Regions from separate parts of the Bradyrhizobium sp. HKCCYLRH2015 genome, predicted to be linked through region 3. Evidence: predicted binding sites of a transcription regulator. Region 3 holds the regulator's gene; each other region holds the start of a gene.
The links. Region 3 encodes HrcA, which represses chaperone genes, less so after heat shock. Its sites were predicted from a motif close to GTTAGCACTCNCNNNNNGNGAGTGCTAAC; they were not measured.

Region 1 (9,605 bases), on a different contig from region 3:
GCATCGTCGATTACCGCATCGTCGAGAGCGCCGGCGCCACCGAGGGCGCGCCCGCGGTCGGCACCGCCGAGCTGATCGTCGACATCACCAGCACCGGCTCGACGCTGGTGGCCAACGGGCTGAAGGTGCTCGACGACGGCGTGATCCTGCGCAGCCAGGCCAATCTCGTCGCCTCGCGCGACGCCGACTGGTCGGAGGGTCCGCGCGAGAGCGCCCGGATCATTCTCGACCACATCCATGCCCGCGCCCGCGCCAGCAGATACCGCGAGGTCCGCACCCGCTTCAAAGGGTGCGACGCAGCAATGCTGAGCGAGGCGCACAACCGCTTCGGCGTGGTGGCGCCGTTCGGCGGCCCGACCTCGTCCGGCATGCTCACCCTGCACTGCCCGCCGGCGCAGATCTACGCGCTCGGCAGCTTTCTGCGCGCGCATGGCGCCGAGACCGTCTCGGTCGCCTCGCTGGACTACGTACTCGACCGCGAGAATCCGCTGTTTGCCCGCCTCGAGGCCTTCCTGCGATCATAAATCGCCGTTCATCGTAGCGACAGGTGAGCGCGACTACCATATGTTGGTAGGAGAACGAGGACTCTGAGCGATGCTGGGAACTGACGTGTCCGACCTGACCACGACCGCGGCCGACGCCGCGTCGCAGGGACTGTCGATCGTTATCCCCGTCTATAACGAGGGCGCGGGACTGACGGCGCTGCACGAGCGGCTGAATAATCTTGCACGCACCCTGCGTCAGCGCTTCGGTCTCGCCTGTGAGCTCGTCTATGTCGACGATGGCAGCCGCGACAACACGCTCGCGATTGCCCGCACGCTGCAGGCCGATGCGCTCGATGTGCAGGTCGTGTCGCTGTCGCGCAATTTCGGCAAGGAGGCCGCGCTGATGGCCGGCCTCGATCATGCCCGGCGCGGCGCGGTGATGTTCATGGACGGCGACGGCCAGCATCCGCCGGCCCTGATCGAGCAACTCGTCACGCACTGGATCAAGGACGGCTACGACGTCGTCTATACCGCCAAGGCGCATCGCGACAACGAGCCGTTCCTGCGCCGGGTCGCAGTTCACGGCTTCTACGCGCTCATCAACTGGGGGGCGCGGCAGAAGATTCCGGAGGATGCCGGCGACTTCCGCCTGCTGTCGCCGCGCGCGGTGGCCGCGCTGCGGCAGCTCCCTGAACGCAACCGCTTCTTCAAGGGCCTCGCGAGCTGGATCGGCTTCCGCCAGATCCGCGTCGACTATGAGCCCGCGGCGCGCGCCCACGGCGTGACGACCTTCAACCTGACGAGCCTGCTCGGCCTGTCGATTGAAGGGCTGACCTCGTTCTCGGTCGCCCCGCTGCGCTTCGCCAGCCTGCTCGGAATCCTGCTGGCCTCTGCGGCCTTCCTGTTCGGGCTCTCCATCCTCTGGGAGACCGTCGTCAGCGGCAAATCGGTGCCGGGCTATCCCTCGCTGATGGTCGGCCTGATGACGATCGGCGGCGTGCAACTGATCATGATCGGCATCATGGGCGAGTATATCGGCAAGATCCTGTCCGAGCTGAAGGCGCGTCCGATCTACTTCGTCGCCGAGCACAGCGAGAAGCGTGCAGCGCTCGATGCACGGAGCGACGGCGCCGAGAGGAACGCCGCCGAATGAGCGCGACGCCGCACCGGCGCATCTGGCTGTGCGCCGACGACTATGGCATCAGCCCCGGGGTCAACAGCGCCATCCGGGACCTGATCGCGCGCGGCCGGCTGAACGCCACCTCGGTGATGACGGTGGGCGCCGCGATCGGGCGCGACGAGGTGGCGGAGCTGACCAGGGTCGCGTCCGACCGCCCGCGTTGCGCCATCGGCCTGCACGTCACGCTGACCGCGCCATTCCGGCCCCTCACCATGCACTTCCGCCCGTCGGAGGGCGGCATGTTCCTGCCCTTTCCCAAGCTGCTGCGTGCCGGAATGTCCCGCCGGCTCGATCCCGAGCTGATCCGCGCCGAGGTGCTGGTCCAGCTTGCGGCGTTCGGCGAGCTGTTCGGCCGCGCCCCGGATTTCGTCGACGGCCATCAGCATGCCCAGCTCTATCCGCAGGTGCGCGAGGGCTTCCTCGCCGCCGTCAAGGAAGCCGCGCCGGCGGCCTGGGTGCGTCAGGGCGGCCGGAACGTGCCGCTGATGCAGCGGCTGACGGCACCGAAGGCGCTGCTGCTGGACGTCCTGAGCGCGCAATTCCGCCGTCATGCCAGGCGGGCCGCGATCGCCTTCAATCCCGCTTTCGCCGGCGCCTATGACTTCAGCAAGACCTCGGATTTCGGCACGCTGATGGACGGCTTCCTGGACGAGCTGCCGGAGGACGGGCTGGTGATGTGCCATCCCGGCTTCGTCGACGACGTCCTGATCGAGCTCGATCCTTTGACCGTCCAGCGCGAGCACGAGCACGCCTATCTCGCCGGCGAGCATTTTCCAGCGCTGCTCGACCGCCGCCGGATGACGCTGGCCTGAACGGATCTTGCGGGCCTGCGACGAACAAAAAGCCGCTCGGCAGCGTTCCTCCTGCGGTGCGGGCAGCGTGGAGGTCCAAAACGCCGCGCAAGCCCGAGAGACGCTGTGTCGCATACCGAAATTTAATCCGCGCCCCGGCTGGCCGGGCCACAAAGTCCCCCTAAATCTTGGCCGCGCTTCGCCGGAACAAGGCAAGCGGCAGGAGAACGACATGACACCGCAAGAACGCCAACTCATCGACGATCTGTTCGACCGGCTTGCCAAGTTGGAGAGTGCACCGCGTGATCCGGAGGCCGCCGCCGCCATCGCCCAGGCGCTGCAGCGGGCTCCCAATGCCGTCTACGCGCTGGTGCAGACGGTGCTGGTGCAGGACGAAGCCTTGAAACGCGCCAATGCCCGCATCGAGGAGCTGCAGCACGCCCAGGCCCCGCAGCAGGCTCAGTCCGGCGGCTTCCTCGATTCGATGCGCGACAGCATCTTCGGCGCGGGCAGCCGCGGGTCGGTCCCTAACGTGCCGCCGCCGTTGCCGAGCCGGCCGGTCTGGAACAGCGGCCAGGCGATGCCCCCGGGCTACCAGGGCCAGCCCGGCTATCCCGGTCAGCCCGGCCCCTACGATCAGGGCGGCTTCGGCCAGCCGCGCGGCGGCATGTTCGGCGGCGGAGGCGGCTCATTCCTCGGCACGGCCGCGGCGGCCGCGGCCGGCATGGTCGGCGGCTCACTGCTGCTCGGCGGCATCCGCTCGATGATGGGCGGCGGGTCGCATCAGGCGTTCGGCGACACCACGATCATCGAGGAGCGCGGCGGCGGTGCCAGCCCGTGGAGCGGCGACCAGTCCGGCGGGTCGCTGGCGCGTGACGCCGGTCTCGACGACATCGGCCGCTCGGGCGGCGACAGTGGTCGTGCCGGCCTGTTCGACCAGGCGAACTACGACGACAACGGCAATGACAGCGACGCGGCCGACTTCGATTCCGATGACGGCTATGGCGACGACGACGGTGGCAGCGACTACGCGTGATCCTCCCGGGTCGCAGCCAATTCGAGAATGCAAAGGCCGCCCGGATGGGCGGCCTTTTTCAATGGCCGATGTCGTGCGGTGGCGGTCGTCAGAGCACGATCACCCGGGCACCGACGTTCACGCGGCCATAGAGGTCGATGACGTCCTCGTTGCGCATCCGGATACAGCCTGACGACACGTTGGTGCCGATCGTCCATGGCTCGTTCGACCCGTGGATCCGATACAGCGACGAGCCGAGATACATCGCGCGTGCGCCGAGCGGGTTCTGCGGTCCGCCCTCCATGTGCCGCGGCAGGTCGGGCCGGCGCGCGAGCATTTCCGGCGGCGGCGTCCAGTCCGGCCATTCACGCTTGGCCGAGATCGTCTTCACGCCCGACCAGGTGAAGCCGGGCCGGCCGACGCCGATGCCATAGCGCAGCGCCCTGCCCTCGCCCTGGACCAGATAGAGGAACTTGTTCGGCGTATCGATGACGATCGTGCCCGGCCGTTCTTTGCCGTCATAGTCAACGATCTGTTTCTCGTATTTCGGATCGAGCGGCCGCAGCGTCTGCTCATAGGCCTCCTCATCCGGCACTCCCTGCTGCGGGACCATGCCAGGCGCCAGCTGCTGCGGCTCGTAATAGGACGGCTGCTGCTGATACATCGGCTGTCCCGGCGGAGGCGCGCCGCGGCCGCCTTGCGGATCCCCGAACAGGAATTCGATGAAGCCGCCACCCATGCGCGAGCGTTCGACATAGGCGGTGCGCACCGGCGCGGATTGCTGCGGCGGCCCGCTGTAGATCACGGTCGGCTGCTGAAACCCCTGGGCCGCCGCCCGATCCAGACCTGAATAGAATGCGCATGCGCCGGCCAGCAGCGCTGTAGAGAATGATTTGAACATCGACGTACTCTGTACTGTTTCGTCTGGAGACTGTTCGTCGCGCGAGGCGGCAACGCCGCCGCGTATCGTCAATAAAGAGCAAAACCCGATCGCTTTGGTAAACGCGGGAGGCGCCGGGATTCACCATCGCTGCATACGACGGCGGTTTTGGTGGCTAGCGTTTATTTTGCGTGAAGGCCGGCGGGGCATGGTTAATAGTTGACGCACGATGCACGCCAGCGTTGCTCAACCGCGGTTCCTGGCGTGAACGCGATGTTAAATAGGCTCTGCGTAGAACTGATCCGAACAAGAGGTCAGGGATACTATCATGGCTGTTCGCAAGCGTTTCCGTATCGAAGAAGCAATCGTCGGCCATATGCCGGAGCCCGACTTCGTGGGCGGCGAGATCGGCCCCAACCACAAGGAAATCATGGACGAGCTGCGCGCGATCCGCTCCCAGATGGCCAACGCCATCCGCAGCGGAGGTAGCAACACGGCCAACGCCGCCATCGAAGAATCCGCCGCACGCGAGGTCGCCGAGGCGCGCGCGCTGCTCGAGACGTATCGTGCCCAGATCGAGCAGTGCGAAAAGCTCAAGGTCGAGCTCGACCTGATCCACGACGCGATCAACCGCACCAAGGGCGAGATCGCGACCCTCCATGCCAAGAGCTTCAACGGCGAGGAGATGGCCAAGGTCAACGGCGAGCTCGGCGCGGTCGTCGGCGGCACCGAGCAGGCGACGCAGCAGATCCTCGAAGCCGCGGAGGCGATCGACCAGGCCGCCAGTGCGCTGTCCAAGGTGGACTCGGCCGACCAGCAGAAGATCCTGAGCGAAGAGATCCAGGAGCGCGTGGTGTCGATCTTCGAGGCCTGCAACTTCCAGGACCTGACCGGCCAGCGCATCAACAAGGTCATGACCACCATGAAGTTCATCGAGCACCACATCGTGGTGATGATGGACATCTGGGGCGGCGTCGACGCCATCAAGGCGCATGTGCCGCCGATCGTCGACACCCGCGAGGGCGACGCCAGGCTGCTGAACGGCCCGAAGGCGGCGGGCGAGGTCGGCCACGCCTCGCAGGACGACATCGACGCGATGTTCAACTGAGGTCGGCGGCCAGTCCCAGCGACCGCTTCAGGCCACGTCATCGTACAGAACGCCGGCGCAGTCGCCGGCGTTTTTCGTTCGACTCTCGACCTTTGCGGGATGATCGCCCGGATCTCAGGCGCGCGGCCCGCAGCGGACGTAGACCATCGTCTGGTAACGGGTCGCCGCATCCTTGTCGACGAAGCGGGTGATCAGCACACGGCCGTCGAAGGAGATGACCTCGCGGTCCTGCTCGCCGCCGGGCGGTCCGGCCGGGCCGATGTAGTTCTTGCCGCTGGCCGACCCCTTCAGGCGCAGTTCCTGGGGAGTCGCCTGGTCGGCCAGATGCATCACGACACCGCCGGACGTGCCTGCCCCGATGACGTAAGGCTGCTTGCACTGCGCCAGAGCCATCTTCTCGGTGCGCGCGCGGTCATTCGGATTGTTGTAGGCGGCGAGGCCCCATTTGCCCACGAGATCCTCGGGGCGGATCGTCGCCGGAACCTCGGGCTCGACCGGCGCCTCGGTCTGCATGGGGGGCGACGGCGACAGGCTGAAGCCCGTGCACGCCCCCAGAAGCATCGTGAGCGCCGACGCGATCGCGAGATTGGCAACCGGCCGCGCGCACCGTGAACTCGTCATGGCATCCCCTTAGGAACAGAATCGTGGCTGCCCCGTCCGGCAACCAAGCGCAAAACGCTCGTCAGAGCAATGACGTCGGATGACGACGCCGCTCCACTAACATGTCTGGCCCCGGACAACATCCCCCTAACAGCCTCAAGAACGGCTTAACGGCTGGCCGTTGCTTGACAGGAACAGCCGCAAGCCATATTTCCCCGAGCGGTCTTTAGCACTCGGAGGGCGCGATTGCTAAGGCTGCGAGCCAGTTGGCGCCAAGTGGGCGTCAAATGTGGTCGCATTCAGATTTCCTCCGACAGCAACACTTATCCAAGCACCCCAAAAGGGATCCGTCATGGCCAAATCGAAGTTTCGTCCCCTGCACGACCGCGTCGTGGTTAAGCGCATCGACGCCGAAGAGAAGACCAAGGGCGGCATCATCATTCCCGACAGCGCCAAGGAAAAGCCCTCGCAGGGCGAAGTCGTCGCCGTCGGCCCCGGCGGCCGCGACGAGAGCGGCAAGCTGATCCCGATCGACGTCAAGGTCGGCGACCGCGTGCTGTTCGGCAAGTGGTCCGGCACCGAGGTCAAGCTGGACGGCGAGGAGCTCCTGATCATGAAGGAGTCCGACATCATGGGCGTCGTCGCCTGATCCCGACCTGTCGGGGGCGGCGATCAGCCGCCCCGGGCGAAAATGCTCTGCAACCTCGTTCCGGCGACAGACGGGCGATCACGCCCCTCGCCGTCGAGGTCTACTCCAGGAGAATTTTGAAATGGCAGCCAAGGACGTCAAATTCGCCGGCGACGCACGCGACCGCATGCTGCGCGGCGTCGACATTCTCGCCAACGCCGTCAAGGTGACGCTCGGCCCGAAGGGCCGCAATGTCGTCATCGAGAAGAGCTTCGGCGCTCCGCGCATCACCAAGGACGGCGTCACCGTCGCCAAGGAGATCGAGCTGGAGGACAAGTTCGAGAACATGGGCGCGCAGATGCTGCGCGAGGTCGCCTCCAAGACCAACGACACCGCCGGTGACGGCACCACCACCGCGACCGTGCTGGCCCAGGCCATCGTGCGCGAGGGCGCCAAGGCCGTTGCCGCCGGCATGAACCCGATGGACCTCAAGCGCGGCATCGACATCGCGGTGGCCGCCGTGATCAAGGACATCGAGAAGCGCGCCAAGCCGGTCGCTGCGTCCTCCGAGGTCGCCCAGGTCGGCACCATCTCCGCCAATGGCGACGCCGCGATCGGCAAGATGATCGCCCAGGCGATGCAGAAGGTCGGCAACGAGGGCGTCATCACGGTCGAGGAGAACAAGTCGCTCGACACCGAGGTGGACATCGTCGAAGGCATGAAGTTCGACCGCGGCTATCTCTCGCCCTACTTCGTCACCAATGCCGAGAAGATGACCGCCGAGCTCGACGACGTCTACGTGCTGCTGCACGAGAAGAAGCTGTCCGGCCTGCAGGCCATGCTGCCGGTGCTCGAAGCCGTGGTGCAGTCGGGCCGTCCGCTCTTGATCATCGCCGAGGACGTCGAGGGCGAGGCGCTGGCCACGCTGGTCGTCAACCGCCTGCGCGGCGGCCTCAAGGTCGCGGCCGTCAAGGCGCCGGGCTTCGGTGACCGCCGCAAGGCCATGCTCGAGGACATCGCGATCCTGACCGGCGGTCAGCTGATCTCGGAAGATCTCGGCATGAAGCTCGAGAACGTCACGGTGAAGATGCTCGGCCGCGCCAAGAAGGTCGTGATCGACAAGGAGAACACCACGATCGTCAACGGTGCCGGCAAGAAGGCCGATATCGAGGCACGCGTCGGCCAGATCAAGGCGCAGATCGAGGAGACCACCTCGGACTACGACCGTGAGAAGCTGCAGGAGCGTCTCGCCAAGCTCGCGGGCGGCGTCGCGGTGATCCGCGTCGGCGGCGCGACCGAGATCGAGGTCAAGGAGAAGAAGGACCGCGTCGAGGACGCCCTCAACGCGACCCGCGCTGCGGTGCAGGAAGGCATCGTCCCCGGCGGCGGCGTGGCGCTGCTGCGCGCCAAGAAGGCGGTCGGCCGCATCACCAACGCCAACTCGGACGTCCAGGCCGGCATCAACATCGTGCTGAAGGCGCTCGAGGCTCCGATTCGCCAGATCTCCGAGAACGCCGGCGTCGAAGGCTCGATCGTGGTCGGCAAGATCCTGGACGAGAAGTCCGAGACCTTCGGCTTCGACGCGCAGACCGAGGACTATGTCGATATGGTTGCCAAGGGCATCATCGACCCGGCCAAGGTGGTCCGCACCGCGCTGCAGGACGCCTCGTCGGTCGCCGGCCTCCTGGTCACCACCGAGGCCATGGTCGCCGAGCTGCCGAAGGATGCGGCTCCCGCGATGCCGGCCGGCGGCGGCATGGGTGGCATGGGCGGCATGGGCTTCTGAGCCCTGCTTTCGACATCTCACATTCAGGAAGGCCGCCTCCGGGCGGCCTTCTTTTTGGCCGAGTGTCCGCACCGGGGGTGCAGCGACCGCAAATCGGCGCTACAGCTTAAGGCCGATTCTGCCCCCACAAGGATTTTCAGATGCGCGCGATTTTGCTTGCGCTGGCCGTGATTGTAGCGGCCGCGCCGGAACTCGGTTGGGCCCAGAGCAAGAGCGGGACCAAGGCCCCCGCCAACGAGACGCGGTATTTCACCGCGATCGACGGTCTGATGGACGGCAATGCCGACGTGATCCTTAAGGAGACGCGCCAGGGCAAGACCGTCACCGCCGCCACGCTCGACGTCTGCTATCCCGTCGCAAAGAATTCGGATCGCAAGGACCGCTTCGTGGTCAGCCTCACGGTCAACGGCCAGACCTTGACCGGCGCGACCCAGAGCAACGGCGCCAAGGAGCCGGTCACGGTGAAGCTGAATCGCAAGCCGACCGGCGACACGTTCGAGTTCCGCGGCCAGATCACGATCGGCAAGAGCGTCACCGAGGTGGCGTCGACCGACAACTCCGACGTCAGCGAGAAGGAATTCCAGGAGAGCCAGTCGAGCGACGACGGCATCAGCGCCCAGCCGAAGGACTTCACCGACGTCTCGCCCGAGGCGGTCTCGGTCCGGCTCAAGCTCGACGCCATGACCGACTTCCTCAAGAGCCTGAAGGGCGAGAACGTCGAAGTTTCGCTGTCGAGCCTGATCGTGAGCTGCGATGCCTTGCGCGCGGGCGAGCAGACCATCAGCATGACGGTCGACCCCGACCGCGCCGGCGCGTTGATCGCGAAGGCGCGGGCCATGAACGGCGTGGTGACGGCCGGCTGGACCGCCGGCACCGTCGAAATGGACCGCACCATCCGTTTCGCGGCCGCCGACTGGCGCGACGGCGACAAGATCAACAAGGACAAGCTCGCAAACGCGATCTCCGACGTCCTGGCCCGGACCTACAACGCCAAGCCGACGAGCGCGGCGTGGAATCCGGTCAGCGGCAAGCTGAAGCTGACGTTGAAGCGGCCGAGCCAGCTGATGCCGGCCCTGGAGCTCACCGACGTCATCGAGGTCACCGGCCTCGTCTCGGCGGACAAGCCGGGCGG
Region 2 (9,605 bases), on a different contig from region 3:
CGGCACATTGGCCACGCCGGCGCCGCTCCACAGGAACAGCGCCGCGCCGAGGCATGGCGCCAGCGCGTCGACGCCGGGGAAGCCCGGTCCGGGGCGCAGCGCCAGGATCGGCACCGCCATCAGCAGCAGCGACAGCGCGCGGGCGCCGCGCTGAACGAGACCCGGCCGCGGCGCGGGAAGGCCGGATATCGCGACCAGGCTGCCGAGCAGGAATTCCCAGGCGCGCGGCGGGCTGAGGAAGAACGCGCTCGCGGACGCGCCGCCGCGCATCAGCATCAGGCCGAGCGCGAACGAGCCTGTGGCAAGCAGCGCGAGAGTGACCGGCAGCGCGAGCCTGTGGCCGCGCGCCAGCCGCAGCACGGCCCAGACCACCACGGGCAGCACCAGATAGAACTGCTCTTCGACCGCCAGCGACCAGGTATGCAGCAGCGGCTTCTCGACCGCCGCGTGGTCAAAATAGCCGGACTGCAGCCAGAAGAAGATGTTCGAGGTGAAGGTGACGACGGCGGCCGCGGAACGGAGGAACTCGGCGCGCTCGGAGCCCAGCATGTCCTGCGACGCCGGGAGCGCCGCGAACGCCACCATGGCGTAGAGCGCCGGCAGCAGCCGCCGCACCCTCCGCTCGTAGAATTGCGCGAACGAGAAGCGGCCCTGCGCCATCTCTGCCGCGATGATGCCGGTGATCAGGTATCCTGAGATGACGAAGAAGATGTCGACGCCGACGAAGCCGCCGAAGATCGCCGGCGCCTCGAAATGGAATGCGACGACGGAGAGCACCGCGATGGCGCGCAGCCAGTCGATGTCCTCGCGATGGCCTGCACCTGAAGCCGAGCCGGCGCCCGCGTTGGCGATGCGAGGCTGCATCGATGCACGCGTGCGAGGCGCGCACGCAATGGTCGGAGCGAACTGGACGACGAAGCGCGGCAACGGGACGGGTACGCCTTTACGCAAGCCCGCGACGAACACGTCTGACGGATTCGTCGCCGGCCCATCCGTCCCAATGACGCGAGACCGGATGTCAACACACACGCGCGATGGGACCGCCGTCCACCGCGTCGCGGATGTTTCCATCCATTTCTGTCGGCTTTACGTCGACAGTTCGACGGTTTTGAAGTCGGCCGGCAGGATCACCTCGAGCAGCTCGACGTCGTCGGAATAGTCGAGGATCATGTGGCGGATCTTCGGCGGCTGGGTCCAGCAGCTGCCCTCCTTCATCAGCGTCTCGCCGACGCCTTCGAGATAGCTCCTCACCCAGCCCTTGAGCACATAGACCATCTGGAAGTCGACCGCATGGGTGTGCAACTTGGAGACCTCCTGCGGATTGCACGGTGGCAGCATGCGGATGACATGCGCGCGCGCCAGGCCGTGCGTCGCGTCGGCGATGCCGAGGTCGCGATAATGCGCATAGGCGCGCAGGCCGTCGGCCCTGAAATCCTCCTCGCGGTGATGGCTGATCGCGACCTTCTGCTTGCGCCGGCGCGGCGCCGGCGCTGGCCGCCCCTTGCTCACGAGCGCCTTGCGCGCGGACGGTGCAGCCGCCCTGCCCGGCTTGGCGGCCGTCTTGGCGACAGTCTTCGCCGTCGGCCTTGTCTTTGCGACCTTACGCGGCGCAGCCTTCGCGGCGGCGCGTGATGATGATGTGGTGCTGCGGCTCTTCTTGGCCATGGCGCTCTCCCTGCGAGTCCTCGGGTCAGAGGCTATCACAATTGGGGGGGACTCGGCAGAGCTCCAACAAAGGTCGTCATTCCGGGGCGTGCGCAGCACGAGCCCGGAATGACACCGATGGCGGGGTTGTCAGCTCAATGCAGCACGAACACGCCGTCGACGGCGCGCAGCTCGGCGGGCTTGATCAGCTTGGAATGCGCCACGGTGACCGAGTACAGCGGGCCCTCGATCTTCTCCTCCCAGAACGCCAGGAAGTCCTGCAGCGCAGGGAATTTCGGAAACAGGTCGTAGTTCTGCCAGACATAGGTCTGCAGCAGCGAGCGATGGTCCGGCATCCGATACAGGATCTGCGCGGTCGTCAGCCCGTAACCCAGCACCTGTTTCCGAAAGTCCTCGGAAACCTCAACCCTCGACACCATGCCAACCTCCGTTTCTGGAGCGCATGTCCGTGTGGCCAACCGGGGATGGAGCCACCCGGCAACGATGCGCTCACTGCCTAGAAATGTGACGCATGTCCTCAACCCATCTCAAGCTTAAATGTTTAACGACATGTTGAAAAATGCTGCATTAGCAGCCACTTAGCCCAGGTGCTAATACGGGGTTTCGCGGTTCGTTCCGCCTCCGTTAACGCTGTCGGAACGCTTTGGCAGAGCCCGCGATCGACTGCTAATTTTTCTGCTACAAGGCCTTGCCCGGCATAAAACTCTCCCCTAAATCCAGCCCGCGTGCTGGCACTCGCCGGCGCCGACTGCCAAATCTCCAGAAACTGACAATCGCTTCAATACCTTAGGAGGACTGTATGGCTTTCCGTCCGCTTCACGACCGCGTCGTGGTCAAGCGCATCGACGCCGAAGAGAAGACCGCTGGCGGCATCATCATCCCCGACTCGGCCAAGGAAAAGCCCTCGCAGGGCGAAGTGATCGCGGTGGGCCCCGGCGCCCGCGACGAGAGCGGCAAGCTCGTCCCGCTCGACGTTCAGGTCGGTGACCGCGTGCTGTTCGGCAAGTGGTCGGGCACCGAGGTCAAGATCGACGGCCAGGAGCTGCTCATCATGAAGGAGAGCGACATCATGGGCGTTCTCACCGACACCGCGGCCAAGAAGAAGGCCGCCTAAGCGCCGTTGCCCCTCATCCTGAGGAGCCGGCTTGAGCCGGCGTCTCGAAGGATGAGGCCCCAACCACCTCCTCATCTCGTCCTTCGAGACGCCCGCTGCGCGGGCTCCTCAGGACGAGGATCTCGATCAAAACCAGGGAAACCCAATATGTCAGCGAAAGACGTAAAGTTCGGCGTCGAAGCCCGCGACCGCATGCTGCGCGGCGTGGACATTCTCGCCAATGCCGTGAAGGTCACGCTCGGTCCGAAGGGCCGCAACGTCGTCCTCGACAAGTCGTTCGGCGCGCCGCGCATCACCAAGGACGGCGTCACCGTCGCCAAGGAGATCGAGCTCGACGACAAGTTCGAGAACATGGGCGCACAGATGGTGCGCGAAGTCGCCTCGAAGTCCGCTGACGCGGCCGGCGACGGCACCACCACCGCGACCGTGCTGGCCCAGGCCATCGTCCGCGAAGGCGCCAAGGCGGTTGCCGCCGGCATGAACCCGATGGATCTGAAGCGCGGCATCGACCTCGCGGTCGAGGCGGTCGTCGCCGATCTCGTCAAGAACTCCAAGAAGGTCACGTCGAACGACGAGATCGCCCAGGTCGGCACCATCTCCGCCAACGGCGACTCCGAGATCGGCAAGTTCCTCGCCGACGCCATGAAGAAGGTCGGCAACGAGGGTGTGATCACCGTCGAGGAAGCCAAGTCGCTCGAGACCGAGCTCGACGTCGTCGAGGGCATGCAGTTCGATCGCGGCTACATCTCGCCCTACTTCGTCACCAACGCCGACAAGATGCGCGTCGAGATGGACGACGCCTACATCCTCATCAACGAGAAGAAGCTGTCGTCGCTGAACGAGCTACTGCCGCTGCTCGAGGCCGTGGTGCAGACCGGCAAGCCGCTGGTCATCGTCGCCGAGGACGTCGAGGGCGAGGCGCTGGCCACCCTGGTCGTCAACCGTCTGCGTGGCGGCCTGAAGGTCGCGGCCGTCAAGGCGCCGGGCTTCGGCGACCGCCGCAAGGCCATGCTGCAGGACATCGCGATCCTGACCGGCGGCCAGGCGATCTCCGAAGACCTCGGCATCAAGCTCGAGAACGTCAACCTCTCCATGCTCGGCCGCGCCAAGAAGGTGATGATCGACAAGGAGAACACCACGATCGTCAACGGCGCCGGCAAGAAGGCCGACATCGAGGCGCGCGTGGCGCAGATCAAGGCGCAGATCGAGGAGACCACCTCGGACTACGACCGTGAGAAGCTGCAGGAGCGTCTGGCCAAGCTCGCCGGCGGCGTCGCGGTGATCCGCGTCGGCGGCGCGACCGAGGTCGAGGTCAAGGAGCGCAAGGATCGCGTGGATGACGCGATGCATGCGACCCGCGCGGCTGTCGAGGAAGGCATCCTGCCGGGCGGCGGCGTCGCCCTGCTCCGGGCCTCCGAGCAGCTCAAGGGCGTCCGCGCCAAGAACGAGGACCAGAAGACCGGCATCGAGATCGTCCGCAAGGCGCTCTCCGCTCCGGCCCGCCAGATCGCGATCAACGCGGGCGAGGACGGCTCGGTCATCGTCGGCAAGATCCTCGAGAAGGAGCAGTATGCGTACGGCTTCGACTCGCAGTCGGGCGACTACGTGAACATGGTGTCCAAGGGCATCATCGATCCGACCAAGGTCGTGCGCGCCGCGATCCAGAACGCAGCGTCCGTGGCCGGCCTGCTGATCACCACCGAGGCGATGGTCGCCGAGCTGCCGAAGAAGAACGCCGGCGGCCCCGCGATGCCTCCGGGCGGCGGCATGGGCGGCATGGACTTCTAAGTCCGGCCTCCTCGCGAAGATACCAAGGGCGCGGCGAAAGCCGCGCCCTTTTCTTTGCTCAGAGCGTAGCCCGCATGAGCGAAGCGATATCCGGGGTCTCGAGAAGCAGAGTCGGCAGTGCCGCATGTCGCTTCGCTCATGCGGGCTACGACATCCGCGACCGGTCTACCTCACCATCGTCCCGATCCGCTCGAAGCGGATGCGGCCGGGCCTGCCTTTGCCGGCACCGGCGGCCGAAAAGAAGATCATGGCGGCGCGGCCGATGACGTTCTCGATCGGCACATAGCCGATCTGGGACAGCACGCGGCTGTCGGTCGAGTTGTCACGGTTGTCGCCGAGCATGAACAGCCGGCCGGGCGGCACGACGAAGACATTGGTGTTGTCGAAGAAGCCGTTGCTGACGCAATCCAGCGTCTCGTAGCTCACGCCATTCGGCAAGGTCTCGCGCCAGCGCTTGACGCGCTCGGTCGCATCGCCCCCGCAGGCCGCCTCTCCGGTCAGATCCTCGACCCGCTCGCGCGCGACGGCCGTATCGTTGATGTAGAGCACTCCGTCCTTCATCTGGACGCGATCGCCGGGCAGTCCGACGACGCGCTTGATATAGACGGTCGCATTGTCTTTCGGCAGGAAGAACGCGACGACATCGCCGCGCGCAGGCGTCGCACCCCAGATCCGCGCCGACGGCGGCAGCGACGAAGGCCATGACAACGGCCAAGTGAAGCGGCTGTAGCCATAGGGATATTTCGACACGAAGAAGATATCGCCGACGAGAAGCGTTGGAATGTTCGAGGATGAAGGAATGTTGAACGGCTGAAACAGAAAGGTGCGGATCAGCACCGGCGAAGCCAGCAGCAGGCAAAGAGCCACGAAGCCCGCGATGAAGATCGCTACGATCGCCCACCACGGCTCGCGCCTCGGCCCGGTCGCGCCCACCGCCAGGCTCGTCATCGCGTCTTCCCCCTCTTCACACCCTGAGGATGAGGGAAGGCCCGAGCCTGCGCAATCACCAAATGAACCGGAAGCCACGCGGCTGCCGATGATCTCCAGCCCCTGCCCATTCGTCAACGAGAGGCCGCCCGTGGGCGACCTCTCCCGGATCGTAGCTCTCACCGTCCCTTTCGCCACGGCGCGTCGGCTTCCCAGTCGCCGGCCATGATCGAGCCGTAAGGGATCACCTCGTCGATGACCTCGCCGAGCCCGTAGCGTGCGATCTGCGCCCGCACCGACGCGGCGTTCTTGTAGGCCTGCGGCAGCTCCGACAGATCGGGCTTGCCGCAATAGAAGCGCGCGTCGATGCCATCAGGCAGATCGGGACGGTTCTCGCGCAGAAAAGCCTTCCGCCCGAGATTGCGGCCGGCGCCGTGCGGCGCGAAGCCGAGCGCGTCCTTGTTGTCGCGATGCTTGAGGATCAGCACCGGCTCGGCCATGTTGAGCGGCACGATGGTGCGTCCGTCATCATCGGCCGAGAAGCCGGACCAGTTCGGCGTCGCCCCCTTGCCGTGGTAGAACAGGCCGTCGCTCTTCTGGAAGACGAAGTTGTGCTCGTTCCAGAACCGGTCCGCGACGGCGTTGCCGAGCTTCGCCGCCGCGAGATCGTGGATCGCGTGGTGGTTCGCCCTGGTCCACAGCCGCGCGACCTGCAACGCCTCCCAATACGCCCGGCCGTCATCGCTCGACGCCTTGATCCAGGAGCTGTGATCCGGGACCTTCGGCGCGTGGATCGCGGTGTGCCGCTTCGCCACGGCCATGCCGCGCTTGTAGAGCTGTGCGCCGAAACCGCGCGAGCCGTGATGCGTCACCAGCGCCGCCTGCCCGGTCGATTTGAGATGGCCGACATAGGCGAAGTGGTTGCCGTCGCCCTGCGTGGCGAAATGGCCGATCGCGAAGCGCTCGAGCCCCTTCAGGAAGGGGTTGGCCTCGAACCCGGCCATCAGCTCGTCGGGCAGCTGATGCAGCCGGTCGCGGCCGCCGGGACCGAAATGGGTCACGGCGTGGACGGCATCGAGGATACGCTTGGGATCGTCCTTGCGCGCGAACACGGTCACCGCCACCGAGCAGCAGATGTCCGAGGAGTGGAAGCCCGGATGGATCGCGTCCTCGCAGGCAACCACACCGCCGACCGGGATGGTGCCGAGCGCCGTCCCCGACGGGCAGGCGTCCGGCATCACGGCGCCGGCCACGATGGTCGGCACCCGCATCAATGCATCCATGTGCTGGGTCACCGCTGCGACATTGGCGCGCTCCAGCTCGTTCTCCGCATCGATCAGCATCGCGAACGGCACGCCATTGGTGCGCATCAGCGTCTCCGCCGGCTGCAGCACCTGCAACGCCGCGAAGATCGCATCGTCATCGGCGCCCGCGGCACGCATCTCGTTGGCGGTCGCCAGGCCCTGCTTGAACCAGCGGCCGGGCTTGAAGCCCCAGGCGATCAAGGTGTTTCCGTCGATCATCATGCTACTCTCACATTCCATCCGGAGCTTCGTCGTGCCTCGGTCGACCCGCGTTCACATCGCGAGAGCTCGCCAATGAGCGGCCCTCGACTGTTCAGAACGTCAGGCTCGGACAGCCTCGAGCGTCCGTCGATACATCACGTCGGTCCGCAACACGTATTTGCGGCCCCTCGTGACGGGATCGCCACGATGCATGATCGGGTGATGGAACAGCAGCGCCATGCCCATTTTCGGAACTATCCGAAACGGATCACCGACCGATGCTCCTCCATAGCCGTCCCTGAATGACGTTGCCCCGCCTTCGAAATCGTCGTTCAAATAGACCATGAACGTGAAGTGGCTTCGCTCACCCGGCTCGCGCTCGAAATATCCGTCGAGATGCCAATCGAACTGCTGGCCGACATCGTAGCGATAGAGCCGAAGCCGCTCGTTCACTGCAAACGGAGTCCATTTCTTCTGGAAGCGCAGCGCCAGATGGACTGAAAGCCTGTCATAGAGCAGCCTCGCCCTCGCAGCATCGTCGACCATGACGCGCTCGTTGTTACGAACGTCCTTCATCATGATCATGCCCGCGGGGGTCGACACCGGTGCTTCCGCGAAACCGATCTTCTCGCCGAACCGGATATATTCGTCGCACTCGCTCGACGAGAGAAAACCCTCGATCGTGCCGACGTTCTTCGCCCTCCACCTCATGTCTGTCATGGATCGCCTCCATCTTTGCAGCCGTACGTAGCCCGGATGAGCGTAGCGACATCCGGGATCTCAATATTTGCAGCGATGAACCCGCATGTTGCTGCGCTCATGCGGGCTACCGATGTCACCTCGTCCGCCGATACATCACGTCGGTCCGCAACACGTATTTGCGCCCCTTCGTAACGGTATCGCCGCGATGCATGATCGGATGATGGAACAGCAACGCCATCCCCTTCTCCGGCACAATGCGCAACGGACCATCCGGCATCAGGCCGTTGTCGTCGCAGAACGACGTGCCGCCACCCTCAAAGTCATCGTTCAGATAGACCATGAATGTGAACTGGCTGCGCTCGCCATTGTCACGCTCGAAATGCCCGTCGCGATGCCATTCGAACTTCTGCCCGACGTCGTAGCGGTACAGCCGCAGCCGCTCGTTCAGCCCGACGGGCTGCCAGCGATGCTGGAACGACGGCGCCAGATGCCCGGCAAGCCGGTCGTGAAGACCATGCGCGCGCTCGGCATCGTCGATGATGACGCGATCATTGTTGCGATAGTCCTTCACGCCGCGAGGCGCGAACAACGTCGCCTCCTCGAACCCCATCAATTCGCCCAAGCGGATGTACTCCTCGCACTCCGCAGCGGAGAAGAAGTTCGCGATCGTCTCGATGTTGTCGGCTCTCCAGGTCATCTCGGTCATCACCATTCTCCATCGGAAGCGAGAGGCCGCCCGTGGGCGGCCTCTCTTGTCCATCACGCTGCATCCGGCGCCTTCAGCCGGACGAGCCGCGTCAGCAGCGCATCGAGGCCTGCACCCTCACCGGCATGCAGGTCGATGCGGCCGACCTTCTCGACCAGGCGCTCCAGCGACTCCAGCTCCTTGAGCCGCAGCAGCAGCGGGTTCTCCTCCATCAGCCTGGCGGTGTTGAGGAGCGAGCGCGTCGCCGCGGTCTCCTCCTGGCGGCGGATCAGGTTGGCCTTGGCCAGCCGCTCCGCCTCCACCACCTTGTTGACGAGGTCGCGGATCTCGCCGGGCAGGATCACGTCCTTCACACCGAGCTCCGTCACCTCGACACCCGAGCCACCCAACCGCGCGCGCACGTAGTCGCGCAGCTCGGCATCGAGCGAGGCCTTCGCCGCCAGCACCTCGTCGAGCGTGCGCGACGCCACCGCCTCCCGGATCGCGAACTGCACCAGCCGATACAGCCACGCATCGACGTCCGGCGTGGTCGCCACCGCCGACTCCGGATCGACGATCCGGCGAAACGCCGTCAGGGTCACCCGCAGCGCGATGCGATCCCTGGTCAGCATCTCCTGCGCCGTGATCTCGAGCGCGGTGGGCCGCAGATCCAGCCGCTTGACCTCGATCTTGCGGCCGACCACCCAGAAGGCATGCCGGCCCGGCGCCAGCCGCTCGGTCAGCTTGCCGTCGACGTGGAGCAGACCGGCCTCGTGGTTCTCGACCACGGCCTCGGTCACGATGCTCGGCCGGTTGCGCTCGATCATCGCCAGGTGCCGCGCGCTCACGCGCACGTCGCTGGTGATGTCGATCCGCTCGACCTCGACATCGGTCGCAACCTTCCAGTAGACCCGGGTCTGCCACGGCGTGAGCAGATGCGCCGGCCGGCCGTCGAGGCTCACGATCGCGATCTCGTTCGCGCCGGTCTCGACCGCCGCGAACAGCTCCGCAGCGAGATCGGGCCGCGCGGCCTTCAGCACCGCGTAGCGCTCGGCCGGATATTCGGTCTTGACCACGTCGAAGACCTGCACCTTCAGCCGGCGCAGCGGATCGAGCAGCGCATGGCGGCCCGGCGCGAGCACGCGCACGAGCTGGCCGTCGCGCCAGACCAGCGCTCGCTCACCATCCTCCACCGTCACGGTCTTCGTCACCAGATGCC
Region 3 (9,605 bases):
AGGTTGTGCCGGCACTCCGCGCCCGGGCGGGCATGATTGGAGATCTCGTAGGCCGGCAGTCCGTGACGGCCACAGATCTCCTGCGTGACGTCGTACAATGTGCGCGCCAGGCCTTCATCCGGCGTCTTCAGCTTGCCCGCGGCATGCAGGCCGAAGAACGGCGTGCCTTCCTCGATCGTCAGTTGATACAGCGACAAATGCTCGGCCGCCTCGCCGATCGCGCGCGTCAGCTCCTCGGTCCACATCGCCGGCGTCTGGTCGGGCCGGGCATAGATCAGATCGAACGAATAGCGCTCGAAGGCATTGCGCGCGATCGCCACCGCCTTCATCGCCTCCTCGGCCGTGTGCAGTCGGCCCAGCATCTTGAGCGACGCATCGTCCATCGCCTGGACGCCGAGCGAGACGCGGTTGACGCCGGCGGCGCGATAGCCGGCAAAGCGCGTCGCCTCGACGCTGGTCGGATTGGCTTCGAGCGACACCTCGACGTCAGCGGCGACATGCCAGTGCTTTCCGATCGCGTCGAGAATGGCGCCGACGGTCTGCGGCTGCATCAGCGACGGCGTGCCGCCGCCGAGAAAGATCGAGCTGACGGTGCGCGGCCCAATGCGGGCGGCGGTGGTCGCGATCTCCTGGGCGAAGGCGCGGGCGTAGCGCTCCTGGTCGATGGCCGCGTGCCGGACGTGGCTGTTGAAGTCGCAATACGGACATTTCGACAGGCAGAACGGCCAGTGCACATAGACGCCGAACGCTTCGCTGTCAGCGCTGGTCAAGGCAGATCTCCGCGAGCTTCACGAAGGCGCGCGCCCGGTGCGACAGGCCGAGGCCGAGCGGCGGCAGGCCGTGCTTCTCGATGCTGGTCATCTCGCCGAACGTGCGATCGTGCCCTTCTGGCAGGAACATCGGGTCGTAGCCGAAGCCGGCCGTGCCGCGCGGCGGCCAGACCAGCGTGCCGTCGACCCTCGCCTCGACCTCCTCGACATGGCCGTCCGGCCATGCCACGCACAGCGCCGAGACGAAATGAGCGCCGCGCTGGTCGGCACCCGCGGCGCCGCGCTCCTGCAGCAGGCGCTCGATCCGCGTCATCGCGCCGGTGAAATCCTTGTCCGGTCCGGCCCAGCGCGCCGAATAGATCCCCGGCGCACCGTCGAGGGCGTGAACCACGATGCCGGAATCGTCGGCAAAGGCCGGAAGCTGTGCGGCCTTGGCCGCGGCGACCGCCTTGATGCGGGCGTTGGCCTGGAAGGTCTCGCCGGTCTCGTCCGGCTCGCCCAGGCCGAGATCGCCGGCCGACACCGCCTCGACGCCATGGGGGGCGAGCAGCTCGCGCATCTCGGCAAGCTTGCCGGGATTGTGGGTCGCGATGACGATGCGACCGGTGAGCCTGCGGTGCGGACCGTTCACGCGACCGCCATCTTCTGCAGGTCGACCAGCCGCGCGACGCCCTTGCGGGCGAGCGCCATCAGCGCCAGGAACTCGGCCTCGGTGAACGGCGTCTTCTCCGCCGTGCCCTGCACCTCGATGATGCGGCCGTCGCCGGTCATGACGAAATTGGCATCGGTCTCCGCCTCGGAATCCTCAGCGTAGTCGAGATCGAGCACCGGCGTGCCGTTGTAGATACCGCAGGAGATCGCGGCGACGTTGGCCCGCAGCACCTCGGTCTTGATCATGTTGCGCGACTTCATCCACTTGATGCAGTCGGCCAGCGCGACCCAGGCGCCGGTGATCGACGCCGTGCGCGTGCCGCCATCGGCCTGCAGCACGTCGCAGTCCACCGTGATCTGGCGCTCGCCGAGCGCTTCCAGGTCGATCGCGGTGCGCAGCGAGCGGCCGATCAGGCGCTGGATCTCGACCGTGCGGCCGGTCTGCTTGCCGGCGGAGGCCTCGCGCCGGGTTCGCTCCAACGTGGCGCGTGGCAGCATGCCGTATTCGGCGGTGATCCAGCCGCGTCCCTGGCCCTTGAGCCAGGGCGGCAGCCGGTCCTCGAGCGTGGCGGTGACCAGCACATGGGTGTCGCCGAACTTCACCAGGCAGGAGCCCTCGGCGTATTTGACGACGCCGCGTTCCAGGCTCACGGCCCGCAGTTCATCCGGTGCACGGCGGCTCGGCCGCATGATTCTCTCCGTGAAAGAGGCGAAAGAGGGTGTTTGACGGCCTTGTAGGAGCCGCGACCGGCAGCGGCAAGGGTTTATCAAGGGCCCGTCGCTCCCGGAGCCCCCTCCTCATGACCGGCTTGCCACCGAGCCGCCGCATGGACACATTATAGGCAGCTGGGAGGAGTGCATCTGGTGGCCCACCACGATCCGATCAACCTGATGACACCGCCGGCCGGTCTGGCGCAGCTGAACGAGCGCTCGCGCGAGATCTTCCGGCAGATCGTCGAAAGCTATCTGGCGACCGGCGAGCCGGTCGGCTCGCGCAACATTTCGCGGCTGATCGCGGTTCCGCTGTCGCCGGCCTCTGTGCGCAACGTCATGGCCGATCTCGAGCAGCTCGGCCTGATCTACGCGCCGCACACCTCGGCCGGCCGGCTGCCAACCGAAGCCGGCCTGCGCTTCTTCGTCGACGCCCTGATGCAGGTCGGCGACATGACGGAGGCCGAGCGGCAGTCGATCCAGAGCCAGCTCGCGGCCGTCGGCCGGGCGCAATCGGTCGAGGCGGCGCTGGATGAAGCGCTGACCCGGCTGTCGGGTCTGACCCGTGCCGCTGCCGTGGTTCTGACCGCCAAATCCAACACCCGGCTGAAGCACATCGAGTTCGTCAGGCTCGAGCCCGAGCGCGCGCTCGTCGTTCTGGTCGGCGAGGACGGACAGGTCGAGAACCGGGTCCTGACCCTGCCGCCGGGCGTGCCGTCCTCGGCATTGACCGAGGCGTCCAATTTCCTCAACGCCCGGATCAGAGGGCGGACGCTGGCGGAAGCGCGGCTCGAGCTCGAGACCGCGCTGGCGCACGACCGTGCCGAGCTCGACCAGCTGACGCAGAAGGTGATCGCCGCCGGCGTCGCGAGCTGGTCCGGCGGCGACAGCGACGAGCGGCAGCTCATCGTGCGCGGCCACGCCAACCTGCTCGAGGACCTGCATGCGCTCGAAGATCTCGAGCGTGTCCGGCGGCTGTTCGACGATCTCGAAACCAAGCGCGGCGTCGTCGATCTGCTCGGGCGCGCGGAGAGCGCGGAAGGTGTCCGCATCTTCATCGGCTCGGAGAACAAGCTGTTCTCGCTGTCGGGCTCGTCGACGATCGTGTCGCCCTATTCCGACGCCACGGGTCGCATCGTCGGCGTGCTCGGCGTCATCGGTCCGACCCGGCTCAACTATGCCCGGGTGATTCCGACGGTCGATTATGCCGCGCGCCTGGTCAGCCGGCTGCTGGGTGGCTGATGCGTGAGATGGTTAATCCGCGGACGGCGTCTCCGGCGGGCCGGTCAGGCTGCGCTTGATTTTCGACGCTCAAAGCACGATATCCCGCCCCATATCCCCAAACCCGTCAGCCGAACTTGCGAGTCTGTCCATGACCGATCCCGACCTGCATAAGAATGATCCGGAAAACCCGGCGCAGGCCAGCGAACCCGTCGTCTCCAAGCCCTACATCATGCCCGATGATCCTGAGGCCGGCTCGGCAGAGGCCCTTGCCAAGGAGGCGGCCGACGCGCGCGACAAGATGCTGCGCACGCTGGCGGAGATGGAGAATCTGCGCAAGCGGACCGCCCGCGAGGTCGCCGATGCGCGCATGTACGGCATCACCGGCTTCGCCCGTGACGTGCTCGACATCGCCGACAATCTGCAGCGCGCGCTCGATGCCGTGCCGGCGGAGACGCGCGACAATGCCGATGCGGGCCTGAAGTCGCTGATCGAGGGCGTCGAGCTCACCGAGCGTTCGCTGCTCAACACGCTGGAGAAGAACGGCGTCAAGAAGTTCGATCCGACCGGGCAGAAGTTCGACCCCAATTTCCAGCAGGCGATGTACGAGGTGCCGGATCCGTCGGTGCCGTCCGGCACGGTGGTGCAGGTCGTGCAGGCCGGCTTTATGATCGGCGAGCGCGTGCTGCGCCCCGCTTTGGTCGGCGTGTCCAAGGGCGGCGCCAAGGCGGCGCCCGCGGCGAGCAACGATCAGTCGAACAGCGCCGCCTGACGGCGAGCACGGGCACGCATTCTGCGGCCGTCCTGTTGTCGAACGAAGAAGCCACGGGCAGCGATGCCCGTGGCTTCTTGTTTGTCGGCGCGACCTTGTAGTTCGTCTCGCGGCGAGCAGCCGGCGTGATCACGCCGTCCGATGCCGGGCTGGTCTCAGCCTCTTGGCTGGATGCCGTCGCGGACGGCACGGAACCGCGGGAAGGCCGCCGACCACTGGTCGCGCGGCGCGCTGCCGATGATCCGCAACGTGTTCGGCCCGCCGAAGCGCAGCCACTGCACCACCGTCACCGGCGTATTGTCCTTGCCGCTGGTGGCGTCGATCCGGGTCTCATAGGCCGGCTGGCCGTCGATGCGGATCGGCTCGGACATCGTGATGCGCGCTTCGCGGACGCCCGGAATGGTAGTGGCCGCCTGCTGCGCCACGCGCGCGCGGTCGCCCGCCTCCGGGGCCACGCCGGCCACCAGCCCGATCACCACGAAGGGCGCGGCCTCGAATCCCTTGTCCTCCTCGCCGTCGGCGAGGATCAGGGCGCCCGGCCCGAGCGTGCGGATGGTCTTGAACCCGGAGAGGTCGGTGACCTTGAACGGCATCATCGCGAGCTGCTCGTCGACCGGAACGTCCTTGCGGACGACGGCGGAGGCGAACATCTGGCGCACGGCATCGTCGGTGTAGATCCGGCTCGCGGTCTCCGGGATCTGCACGGCCACGTAGCCGGAGAAGCCGTTGCCGGGCAGGATCATCGAGTATCGCCGCACCGGCGTGGTGCCATCGCGGCCGTTCTCGACGGTATAGTAGGCGGTGCCGGCGGCGGTCTCGATGCTCTCCGGCTTGACGCTGCCGGTCCCGGCGGGATTGGCGGTAAACGCGTTCTTCACCTCGCCATAGGCGGCGGCGGGCAGTTCGGTCAGCAGCACCTTCACGCTCTGGTCCTCGGTTTCGAAGCCGGAGAACGTCTTGGCCTTGGCGAGCCCGACCAGCGGTGCGAGCCCGATGCGGACGCCGGGCGGAAATACGGCGTCAGTGGCCCATGCGGGGTGCAGCAGCGAGATCAGCAGGGTGGCCGCGGTGAAGAGTCGAACGATCATCATCAAACATTGCCTCGTTGACCGGGGCCGCGCGCCGAGGCGGTCGGGGGTCCTCGCCAGCGTGGTCTTCGGCGGGCACGCTTTTAGCGGCTTTGCGCCCCCCGCAACAGGCCGGGCGCGCGGTTTTGATCGCCTGCGGCGGTCGGCGCGCTCCGGCGGGGCACATTTTGCCTCAAAAGGCGGATTCAGGATGGTGCAGCGCTAGCCGCGCTTCAGGATTTCGACGCCGTCGACGGTCTGTACCAGCACATAGGGCGCGAGCAGGGCCCTGAGCTCGGGGTCGGAACGCGCCCAATCGCCCCAGTCGCTGTTCTGATTGTCGATCAGGACGACGTCGGGCGGCTGCTTCCGGAAGTCGGCGATGATCCCGGCGCGTTCGCGTTCCACATAGGGCGCGAGCCGCTGCGCCGTCTGTGAATCGATGGTTCCGTCCTGTTGCGATCGGCGGACGATTTCCCGGACCCAGAACGCCTCCTGGCGCGAGATCCAGGTGCCACCGAGGGTCCGCACCATCGGATGGCCGATGACTGCGGCCGCGCTGAGCACCAGCATGCTCGGGCGCGGTCCGAGCCGCGCCACCTGGGCTTCGATCTGCCGGACGTCGACGCTGCCATTGAACCAGAGGCAGGTCTGCACGAACAGCACGGCGCCGGCGAGAGCGGTGGCGACCTGCGGCCAGCGCCGCATGTCGCGACTGGTGTCGATCGCCGACACGGCGAGGCCGGCGGCGAGCAACGCCAGCGCGACCATGGGGTAGGCGTGATAGCCCCAGCCCTTCTGCTGCGCGACGAACGACACCAGGAATCCGAGCGATCCGGCCAGCGTGGTGAAAGACGCCGCGTCGCGCGCGTGCTGCCGGCGTTGGAGGAGGAGGATGATGATCGCCGCCGCAAGCCACAGGCCCATCGGCAGGGTCACGAGGATGGTCGGCACCGGCGCCTTCAGGAGCAGATAGACGTCGCGGACCAGCGGGTAGATGAGCGTGAAATATTCGGGAAAGAACAGGTAGATACAGGCCGCGTTGAGCAGCACCAGCGCCGCGGCGATCCAGTTCTCCAGCGCGAACAGCACGCGCCAGTCGCGCGCCTGCGCGGCGGCGGCGAGAATGCAGAAGCCGGCGCTGAAGGCGAAATAGGGCTTGAAGCTCATCGTGAGGCCGGCGCTGAGCCCGGCGATGAGCACGGCAGCCGGGCCCACCCGCTCGCCCCTGGCGCGCAGGATGTACACCGCGATCGCCGGCAGGATCGTGATCAGGGCCAGGTGTTCCCGCTGGCCGAAATCATACATCGGCGCGATCAGGAGCAGGGCGGCCGTCCACGCCGCCAGCCAACCGTCGGCGAGGCGATGGCGCAGCGCCGATGTCCGCAGCACCAGCCACACCAGCGTCAGGGATGCCGCGGCCAGCGCGAAGATCAGGATGTTCGTCGCCAATTCGGGCCTGAGATGGATCGCACGCGCCAGCGCGACGGCCAGCAGATAGACCGATCCGGCCATCGGCGGATTGGTCTCGAGGATGTCGACGTAGAGCCGCTGGCCATCGAGCATGCGCTCGCTGACGAGGAGCCACCAGCTGACATCGACATTGAGGGGAAGGGTGTATCGCAGCCACGCCGCTGCAACCACGATGGCGCAGATCAGCAGTCCGGGGAACGTGGCCTGGCCGGCTTCGCGCGCACGCTGCGGAAAGCCCCAATCGGTGTCGATGACCATGCCTCATTCCCGTCCCAGGAGTGCGGCAGGCTAGGGCCCGTGGGTTAACAACGCATTTCGGTCATCGGGGCAGATCCGGAGTACCGGATTCGTTGCTCCCTGCCCGCGATCGCACCCTCCCGTTTAGGGCGCTGCCAAGGTCGATTGGCCCTTCTTGATGACTCCGCGAGGTCGTTCGGCGAGGGCCGTGATTTTCGTGGGGTCGAACCCCTGGTCCGGTCCTTGCGGGCCACTCCCCCCCTCCTATATGACGCTCATCGTCGCAATATCGCGAGCATTTGATCTGAGGGGGTTTTGGATGGGGGCGCCGTCAGGGCCCCACCCAACCTGCCGCAAAAAGAAGGATATGAGACCATGGGAAAGGTCATCGGGATCGATCTCGGCACCACGAATTCGTGCGTGGCCGTTATGGACGGCAAAACGTCGAAGGTCATCGAGAACGCCGAGGGCATGCGCACCACGCCGTCGATCGTCGCCTTCAGTGACGACGGCGAACGTCTGGTCGGCCAGCCGGCCAAGCGTCAGGCCGTGACCAACCCCGAGCGCACCTTCTTTGCGGTCAAGCGCCTCATCGGCCGCCGCTATGATGACCCGATGGTCGAGAAGGACAAGAAGCTCGTCCCCTACAAGATCGTCAAGGCCGGCAACGGCGACGCCTGGGTCGAGGCCGACGGCAAGACCTATTCGCCCTCGCAGGTCTCCGCCTTCATCCTGCAGAAGATGAAGGAGACCGCGGAAGCCCATCTCGGCCAGAAGGTCGACCAGGCCGTCATCACCGTCCCCGCTTATTTCAACGACGCCCAGCGTCAGGCCACCAAGGACGCCGGCAAGATCGCGGGCCTCGAGGTTCTGCGCATCATCAACGAGCCGACCGCGGCGGCGCTCGCCTACGGCCTCGACAAGACCAAGGCCGGCACGATCGCCGTGTACGACCTCGGCGGCGGCACCTTCGACGTCTCCATTCTTGAAATCGGCGACGGCGTGTTCGAGGTGAAGTCGACCAACGGCGACACCTTCCTCGGCGGTGAAGACTTCGACATGCGTCTGGTCAGCTACCTCGCCGACGAATTCCAGAAGGAGCAGGGCATCAACCTGCGCAACGACAAGCTCGCTCTGCAGCGCCTCAAGGAAGCGGCCGAGAAGGCCAAGATCGAGCTGTCGTCGACCACGCAGACCGAGATCAACCTGCCCTTCATCACCGCGGACCAGTCCGGTCCGAAGCATCTGACGATGAAGCTGACCCGCGCCAAGTTCGAGGCGCTGGTGGCCGACCTCGTCGAGAAGACCATCGAGCCGTGCCGCAAGGCGCTGAAGGATGCCGGCCTGACCGCCGGCGAGATCGGCGAAGTGGTGCTGGTCGGCGGCATGACCCGCATGCCGAAGATCCAGGAGATGGTGAAGCAGTTCTTCGGCAAGGAGCCGCACAAGGGCGTCAACCCCGACGAGGTGGTGGCGATCGGTGCCGCGATCCAGGCCGGCGTGCTGCAGGGCGACGTCAAGGACGTGCTGCTGCTCGACGTGACCCCGCTCTCGCTGGGCATCGAGACCCTGGGCGGCGTGTTCACCCGCATCATCGACCGCAACACCACGATCCCGACCAAGAAGAGCCAGGTGTTCTCGACCGCCGAGGACAATCAGAACGCGGTCACCATCCGGGTCTTCCAGGGTGAGCGCGAGATGGCGGCCGACAACAAGATGCTCGGCCAGTTCGACCTGATGGGCATTCCGCCGGCCCCGCGCGGCATGCCGCAGATCGAGGTGACGTTCGACATCGACGCCAACGGCATCGTCAACGTCTCGGCCAAGGACAAGGCCACCGGCAAGGAGCAGCAGATCCGCATCCAGGCCTCGGGTGGCCTGTCGGAAGCCGACATCGACAAGATGGTCAAGGACGCCGAGGCGAATGCTGCGGCGGACAAGAAGCGCCGCGAGGCGGTCGACGCCAAGAACCATGCCGACGCGCTGGTGCACTCCACCGAGAAGGCGCTGGCCGAGCATGGCTCGAAGGTCGCCGACACCGAGCGCCGCGCCATCGAGGATGCCGTCAGCGACCTCAAGGAAGCGCTGAAGGGCGACGATGCCGAGGCGATCAAGGCCAAGACCAACACGCTGGCCCAGGCGTCGATGAAGCTCGGCGAGGCGATGTACAAGCAGCAGGCCGAGAGCGATGCGGCCCGCGACGCCGCCAAGGATGACGTGGTCGACGCGGAGTTCACCGAGGTCGACGACGACAAGAAGAAATCTGCTTAACTGAGGCAGAGGTAGTGACCATGGCCCCCATGCCAAAGAGCGCTTTCAGCGGCTCGTTGGATGGGGGTCATTTTCATTGACCCGGAACGCGCGCGGCGATCGCGCCAGCCGTTCCTGTTGGGCGAAGTTCGGGCGGGTTTGATTGATGTCCACCAAGCGCTGCTACTACGAGACCCTGGAAGTCGAACGCGACGCCGACGAGGGCAAGCTCAAGGCCGCCTTCCGCAAGCTGGCCATGAAGTGGCATCCGGACAAGAATCCGGGCGATGCCTCCAGCGAAGTGAAATTCAAGGAAATCAACGAGGCCTATGAGGTGCTGCGCGACGCCGACAAGCGCGCCGCCTACGACCGCTATGGCCACGCCGCGTTCGAGCAGGGCGGCATGGGCGGAGCGCACGGCTTCGGCGCCGGCTTTGCTTCGTCGTTCTCCGA

Region 1: groES (co-chaperone GroES) is a predicted target of HrcA. The motif match lies at 6,285-6,313, and genes of this name have one in related genera.
Region 2: groES (co-chaperone GroES) is a predicted target of HrcA. The motif match lies at 2,393-2,421, and genes of this name have one in related genera.

Annotation. Positions count from the first base shown of each region.
Region 1 covers NZ_JBNPUO010000002.1:345,481-355,085, reverse strand. The annotation lists gene hisG (ATP phosphoribosyltransferase) at 1-524, shown strand, start outside; gene ACQR1H_RS05695 (glycosyltransferase family 2 protein) at 595-1,638, shown strand; gene ACQR1H_RS05690 (ChbG/HpnK family deacetylase) at 1,635-2,477, shown strand; gene ACQR1H_RS05685 (DUF2076 domain-containing protein) at 2,689-3,492, shown strand; gene ACQR1H_RS05680 (L,D-transpeptidase family protein) at 3,581-4,372, opposite strand; gene ACQR1H_RS05675 (protein phosphatase CheZ) at 4,680-5,459, shown strand; gene ACQR1H_RS05670 (hypothetical protein) at 5,574-6,080, opposite strand; gene groES (co-chaperone GroES) at 6,412-6,708, shown strand; gene groL (chaperonin GroEL) at 6,830-8,473, shown strand; gene ACQR1H_RS05655 (hypothetical protein) at 8,614-9,605, shown strand, end outside.
Region 2 covers NZ_JBNPUO010000001.1:565,271-574,875, reverse strand. The annotation lists gene ACQR1H_RS02530 (acyltransferase family protein) at 1-864, opposite strand, end outside; gene ACQR1H_RS02525 (cupin domain-containing protein) at 1,087-1,665, opposite strand; gene ACQR1H_RS02520 (usg protein) at 1,800-2,084, opposite strand; gene groES (co-chaperone GroES) at 2,465-2,779, shown strand; gene groL (chaperonin GroEL) at 2,927-4,567, shown strand; gene lepB (signal peptidase I) at 4,733-5,515, opposite strand; gene ACQR1H_RS02500 (RtcB family protein) at 5,674-7,017, opposite strand; gene ACQR1H_RS02495 (2OG-Fe(II) oxygenase family protein) at 7,120-7,719, opposite strand; gene ACQR1H_RS02490 (2OG-Fe(II) oxygenase) at 7,835-8,407, opposite strand; gene ACQR1H_RS02485 (slipin family protein) at 8,461-9,605, opposite strand, start outside.
Region 3 covers NZ_JBNPUO010000007.1:318,503-328,107, forward strand. The annotation lists gene hemW (radical SAM family heme chaperone HemW) at 1-770, opposite strand, end outside; gene rdgB (RdgB/HAM1 family non-canonical purine NTP pyrophosphatase) at 757-1,401, opposite strand; gene rph (ribonuclease PH) at 1,398-2,111, opposite strand; gene hrcA (heat-inducible transcriptional repressor HrcA) at 2,286-3,374, shown strand; gene grpE (nucleotide exchange factor GrpE) at 3,505-4,125, shown strand; gene ACQR1H_RS20320 (hypothetical protein) at 4,281-5,216, opposite strand; gene ACQR1H_RS20325 (hypothetical protein) at 5,415-6,923, opposite strand; gene dnaK (molecular chaperone DnaK) at 7,278-9,173, shown strand; gene dnaJ (molecular chaperone DnaJ) at 9,319-9,605, shown strand, end outside.